Regions from separate parts of the Paenibacillus sp. V4I5 genome, predicted to be linked through region 2. Evidence: riboswitches for the same ligand, from Rfam matches in the RefSeq annotation. Region 2 holds a riboswitch; the other holds the start of a gene.

Region 1 (3,411 bases), 320 kb from region 2:
ATTATGCCATGGCAAGCAATTATAACCGTATCCGCCGTCCTGGCGTTGTCTTCGTGAAAGATGGTCAAAGTGATCTCGTCGTAAAACGCGAAACGTTCGATAACATCGTTGGTAATGACCTCATTCCTGCAAGAATGAAACAAATGAGCGAGACGGTTTAGGTTGTTTTAAATAAAAAGAAGGAAACCTCAAGCTTATACGGGGTTTCCTTCTTTGTGTTTTTTCCATCTCGAGATGGACTGCTCGTCCACTTTAAGCAGCGCAGGAAGCACATTTTCGCAGTCAAACAGGATATGGTCGGGGTAAAATGGTGTTAGAAATATAGCGCAGTTTGTGAAATGGAAGTTTTCATAGTAGAATAAGATATTATTTCCTAAAGGAGTGGACCACAAATGGCCAAACAAGCAAAAATTAAACTAGCAGGTGGCGGCGAAGTTGTCATCGATCTTTTCGAAAACGATGCACCGAATACCGTTGCTAACTTTGAAAAATTAGCAAACTCCGGTTTCTACAACGGACTTGTTTTTCATCGTGTTATTCCAGGATTCGTAGCACAAGGTGGTTGTCCTACAGGAACAGGAACTGGTGGCCCTGGTTACCAAATCAACTGTGAAATCAACCCGAACAAACATGAGCGCGGCTCTTTGGCTATGGCTCATGCAGGCAGAAATACAGGTGGAAGCCAGTTCTATATTGCTTACCAACCGCAACCGCATTTGGATGGACAACATACCGTATTTGGTAAAGTATCCAAAGGCATGGAATTAGTCGATGCTTTCAAAGGTAAAGATTTGATGGAGAAAGTTGAAGTTGTAGAAGTATAATTTGCCTTAATCGAAAAGAAGCCCGTTGATTAATTTCAATGGGTTCTTCCTTAATTTAATTCCGAGTTAATTCATAGAAAAAGTGAGAAATTAATGTGAAAAGGAAAAAAGCACTTGCTTTTTGTAAGTGTGAGTGATAAATTTTTCATTACCAAAGTAATTTTTAGCTAGTTCTTAGTTGTAAGTTACTTTTATATGTATGCAAACCTTCGGGGCGTGGTGAAATTCCACACCGGCGGTGATTCGATAGCATGTACCCGTTACATGATTTCGATAAGTCCGTGACCCGTTTTGAAGCTAGCGGTACCTGTACACAGCTTCGCTACGGTTGATCCGGTGAAATTCCGGAACCGACAGTATAGTCTGGATGGGAGAAGGAAAACGCGAACATTTGATTCGCTATGCATGCTTGTACATTTTTTCACGTAAACAAAAATTCGGCAGGTCTGTCTTTTGAAGCAGATACGTCGTTGTTGTTTGATTTGATCAAAAATGCAGCAAGTATGGATGGATGAAGCTTCTTCGTGTTATCTAGAAAATCTCTGGCCCCTATCCGATACACGGAGGGGCCTTTTTGCATTCAAAATTTGGAATGGACCTGAAAGGCGGTGAACTTCGTGCATGTACTGAATGACGAAGCTTACATGAGACTAGCTCTGCAAATGGCTGAAAGTGCTCTTGGTCAGACGGGAATTAATCCTGTGGTAGGGTGTGTTCTTGTTAAAAATGGGCGCATTGTTGGCATGGGAGCGCACTTAAAGCGCGGACATGGCCATGCCGAGGTTCTCGCCTTGCAAATGGCAGGCGAGGAAGCAAAGGGAAGCACGGCTTATGTGACATTAGAGCCATGCAGTCACTTTGGCAAAACGCCACCCTGCAGCGACCGACTCATTGAGGCCGGTGTGTCACGGGTTGTCGTCGCTGGAACTGATCCGAACCCGCAGGTTGGTGGGACAGGCATCGCTAAACTGCGTGAGCATGGTCTCGACGTAACCGTTGGGCTGCTTGCAGAGGAGGCCGCGGCAATGAACGAGGCCTTCAACAAATACATCGTCACCCGCATGCCTTATGTGACGATGAAGACTGCGAGCACGCTCGACGGCCGCATTGCCTCGAAGACCGGCGACAGCAAATGGATCACGTCGCCAGCGTCTCGTGCCTTCGTTCATACCCTGCGCCATCGGCACCAGGGTATCATGGTCGGCGCCAGCACCATTATCGCCGACGACCCGCTGCTGAGCGCGCGCGGCGACGTACCGGCTGTCCAGCCGGTACGGATCGTCGCGGACTCGCTCCTGCGAGTCCCGCTGGGCGCCCGGGTGCTCACGGAGCAGGATCGTCAGCCGACGATCCTGCTCGCGAGCTCGCAGGCGCCCGCAGAGCGTCGTGCCGCGCTGGAAGCGCGCGGCATCACGATCCTCACCTGCGGGGACGGCCCGCAGGTGGACCTGACGCTCGCCATGCGGAAGCTCGGCGAGCGCGAGATCGGCTCCATCCTCCTAGAGGGTGGAGGGAAGCTCAACGGCGCTATGCTGGAGCAGCGCCTGATCGACAAGCTGGTGCTGATGTTTGCGCCGAAAATCATCGGCGGAGGCTCTGCAGCACCTGTAAACATCAACTTCGATGGAATCGCGAAGATGGATGATGCGATTACGCTCGACCGACTCAAGGTCGAGCAGTTCGGACCGGATATTTGCATAACCGGCTATCCGAATTATAAGAGCTAACGAATGGAGGACTTGCATGTTTACCGGAATTATCGAAGAAATCGGCCACATGCGCCGCATTCATAGTCAAGGGCAAGCCATGGTGTTGACCATTGCTGCCAAGAAAGTGCTTGAAGATGTCCACCTGGGTGACAGTATATCTGTAAATGGCGTCTGTTTGACAGTCATTTCCTTTGATAACGACTCATTTTCAGTGGATGTTATGCCAGAAACATACCGTAAGACGAATCTTCGCAAACTACAAACAGGCACCCGCGTGAATTTGGAGCGAGCGATGGCAGCGAATGGCCGATTCGGGGGGCACATTGTTCAAGGGCATGTGGATGCAACCGCAACGATCCTTTCACGAATACCCGAGGAAAATGCGGTCGTTTACCGGTTCGAACCGGAGAATAAGCACATTTTCCGATATATCATTACTGGGGGTTCCATCACAATTGACGGCATAAGCCTTACCGTTGTTGATGTTAATGATCGTGAAGTGGCGGTTTCCATCATTCCGCATACCCTTGCTCAAACGGTCCTACATGATAAAAAGGCTGGGGATACGGTCAACATAGAATGTGACGTGCTAGGCAAATATATGGAGCGTCTACTAAAGTTCGGTCCATCTGAAACTTCGGATGGAAGCGGGAAAAACCAAAGTACGCTTACTGCGAGCTTTCTTGCCGATAACGGCTTTATGTAGAAACAACGAAGTCAGCTTTGCTAAAGCAAAACTCAGGCTTATGCTTACGAAGATAGTTTTGCTAAAGCAAAACTCTTAGGAGAGGTGAATATGACAAAAATAATCTTCAACACCATAGAAGAAGCGCTAAACGATCTCAAACTCGGTAAAGTCATTATTGCTGTGGACGATG
Region 2 (3,411 bases):
TAATGAGAACTGTAATTATTTTAAGTATAGAAGGGAAGTTTTAATTATGGCAACAGTACTTTATATCACTGCACACCCGCACGATCACCAAACATCATTCAGCCTAGCGGTAGGTAAAGAATTTATCGAGGCATACCGTGAAGCGAATCCAACAGATGAGGTTATTTCTGTGGATCTATTCAAAGAAGATATTCCTCAAATTGATGCTGATGTATTCAGCGGTTGGGGAAAACTTCAATCAGGAACAGCTTTTGACCAGCTTTCTGATGCAGAAAAAGCAAAAGTAGCACGTTTAGGCGCAATCGTTGACCAATTTGTTGCTGCTGATAAATATGTTTTTGTTTCTCCAATGTGGAACTTCTCATTCCCTCCAGTATTGAAAGCTTACATTGATGCAATTTCCGTTGCAGGTAAAACTTTCAAATATACGGAAAGTGGTCCAGTTGGTTTGTTGACAAACAAAAAAGGGCTACATATTCAAGCGAGTGGCGGCATTTATTCCGAAGGCCCTGCTGCAGCATTTGAAAGTGGCTTCAGCTACCTGAAAAAAATCTCGCAATTCTACGGTATCCCTTCCTTCGAAGCCATTTTTGTTGAAGGCATGGCTATAACGCCGGATAAAGCTCAATCCATTAAAGAAAAAGCAATTGCACAAGCAAAAGAAGTTGCAGCTAGCTTCTAAGAAAATAGTAAGAACCCGCTAAATCTAGCGGGTTCTTTTTACGTTCAATGATTGAAATTTTTGTAATCAGTCCATATTTATACAGAAATATTTCCTTTACTGCGGCTCATTAACCAGAGGGTTAACCAAATAAATACAAAGCCTACAAGTTGTCCTACGGTCAGCTTTTGACCAAATACAACCCAGTTTATGCACACACCTACGGCTGGGAAAGCAAGCTCAGCAAGCGTTGCAAAGAATGCCTTTGTCGATGACAGCCCCTTATAATAGAGGAGCATGCTGATCAACCCTGGGAAAAAGGCCTGGAACAGCAGATTGACTGCGATAAGAGTTAGTACTGCACTAGAACCGCCTACATGCCAAGCATCACCACTTACCAAAAGAACAACCGTTAGCAGCGGGATCGCCATCAGAAATCGCAGCGATGTGACAACAGGGAAATCCAAGTTTTTTTGAAGCAGGAACTTACCCATGACGGTCGATCCGCCCCATAAGACAGCTGCTAGAATTGAAAATAAGCAGCTTAACGTGCCTAAATCCTTCAAGCCCATCTCCGGTGAAGCAAAACCAAACGTCAGCAGATACGTGCCTAGCAGCGCCATTACGATATAGCCAGAAAATTTGGAAGGCAGTGTCTCTTTCAGCAGTACTCGAGCCAATACGATGGCGAACAATGGCTGCAGCTTCTGTAAAAGCAGGACGGAGTTTGCACTGCCGTGAGCGAAGGCCGAAGTGAAGAGTATGGTAGCTATGGCCGATCCACCCCAAGAAATAAATAGTAGTGCGCCAATAACTGCTAGTGTTAGTTTGCCGGCTAAGGACTTACGGTACTTTATCAGCACTGGAAGGGCATAGCAAGCCAGCAGCAGATGCTCTATGAACACAATTTGAGCAGAGGTAAAACTCTTCAACAATAAGATTCGAAAGAGAGGGTCCAACCCCCAAAGGATAGCTCCGAGTGCCACATACCAGATCTCATTGATCCCCCTGCTACTTGTTGCATACAAACTTGCGCGCTTACTTCCTAGCTTAAATACATTTTCCAATTCAAAAACCTCCCAATAGGAGAAACTTTGAGAGATTAGCCCAAAGATCCCTAGATGATGTTTTGAATTGAACCTTCTGAAAGAGACAATGCCCCTGTTACAATCAACAGGGGCATTGACAAACAGACCTATTAAAAATTGAATTTTTAACAAGTTGTCCTTCACCTTCTCTCATCCGGACTATACCGTCGGCCTTGGAATTTCACCAAGTCAGTCCCAATCTGTACAGACTGGGAGTCGCGGGCTTGAGATACACGTACGTATCCTCACCGCCGGTAGGGAATTTCACCCTGCCCCGAAGGTTCATATTCTAATAAAGTGTATAATAACATGTTACAGTTTAACTGGCAATCCTTTTTCGCGACGATTAGCCACTGACATAAGTTGATTTTATAAAAAAAGAATCTCTAACTGTCTTATACATCTGACAGAGAGACCCTTTATAGCATCGAGTGGCGTCGTTTTAAAAATTGAAATATAACAACGCCTATAGCAATACCAACAAATGAAAATAGCATAGGCAGCCAAACTGGACCCAAAAGAATGCCGAAAGGTTGAAACACATCCGAATAGATGATTCCTACCGTCCCTAGGAAAGCGCCTAATACAAAAGGAACATAAGCATACTCTGCCGTATCTCCCCCGTCTTTATAAGCATCCCAAATACCAAACATGTAGAGACAAGGGTAAAACATGAGCCAATGATAATTGGTTTGCTGGATGGCATCTTGCAATGTTACCCTTGAAACTGTCGATAATAATTTGATTGAGCTCTGACATGTAATTCACGATAAATTCCAATATAATCAACGTGATACCTTTTATATATTTCCCGTTTAAAAACTGACCAAACCCAGGGAGTGCGATGGCCCATAATAATTTCTCAATTTTATTGGATTTGTGCATATTTGTCATTTGGCAGTCGGTGATTTGCCGTACTTGCTATGAACTCAGGTGAAAGCATCTTGCTATTGGCTCGTTCCTCTACGAAATTTCCTCCTCTAACATTTATCTCAGGCGTTATCCTTCTTAATAAACCCACAAACCCTCTTATCGTAAACAAAGTAAAGTTAATGGACGCAAACGTATGAAGAGCAGACCAGGATTTCCATCTAAACAAATCGGTTTTCATCTCTAAAAACCATTGAAGCAAAGTCATTGGTCCACTAAATACTAGACTTCTCGTGATGAGTTCAAGTGGTTTACTTTGATAAGACCATCTTACCCATAGTACACTTAAAAGCGGATAGAATAATAAGTCGTACAGAATATTCGTTTCAAATATTTTAGCGAAAGGTCGAACGGGGTACGATATATTCCCTTTTTTAATAAAGATTGAATCTAGCGAGCTTGATAAAACACATTTTGCAAAGAATACGGTCATATACATCAGCAGGTTATTTCGTTTCATAATAAATGGGGCAGCTGCTACTGATGATGCAAATAAAATTCGTAATAAAATCTTTTCCATTTAGAACTTTCCCCCTCACTTTTTTGCTTTTTCCTTCATACCTTCTAGTGTGGATAAAAGAACTTTCTATTATGCATGTAAGGAATAGTCAGCTAACCAAAGAAACTAAAAAGAGCAGCCGCGGGCCGCTCTCTTTATGTTGGACTGACATATGTATAATAGGGGGAAAGCTAAAACACATCTCAAGTTAGACAGGATGGTAGTAGATGAAC

The links. Region 2 has a riboswitch for FMN ahead of QFZ78_RS11060 (DMT family transporter). Riboswitches for the same ligand answer to the same signal wherever they lie in the genome.
Region 1: linked by a shared signal. The riboswitch ahead of ribD (bifunctional diaminohydroxyphosphoribosylaminopyrimidine deaminase/5-amino-6-(5-phosphoribosylamino)uracil reductase RibD) and the one ahead of QFZ78_RS11060 (DMT family transporter) in region 2 are both predicted to bind FMN.

Annotation. Positions count from the first base shown of each region.
Region 1 covers NZ_JAUSZB010000002.1:1,638,236-1,641,646, reverse strand. The annotation lists gene lysA (diaminopimelate decarboxylase) at 1-161, shown strand, start outside; gene QFZ78_RS09560 (peptidylprolyl isomerase) at 393-824, shown strand; FMN riboswitch at 1,026-1,207, shown strand; gene ribD (bifunctional diaminohydroxyphosphoribosylaminopyrimidine deaminase/5-amino-6-(5-phosphoribosylamino)uracil reductase RibD) at 1,442-2,551, shown strand; gene ribE (riboflavin synthase) at 2,568-3,239, shown strand; gene QFZ78_RS09545 (bifunctional 3,4-dihydroxy-2-butanone-4-phosphate synthase/GTP cyclohydrolase II) at 3,330-3,411, shown strand, end outside.
Region 2 covers NZ_JAUSZB010000002.1:1,960,058-1,963,468, forward strand. The annotation lists gene QFZ78_RS11055 (FMN-dependent NADH-azoreductase) at 47-682, shown strand; gene QFZ78_RS11060 (DMT family transporter) at 760-1,728, opposite strand; FMN riboswitch at 1,888-2,035, opposite strand; gene QFZ78_RS11065 (hypothetical protein) at 2,169-2,462, opposite strand; gene QFZ78_RS11070 (CBO0543 family protein) at 2,618-3,199, opposite strand; gene QFZ78_RS11075 (MFS transporter) at 3,406-3,411, shown strand, end outside.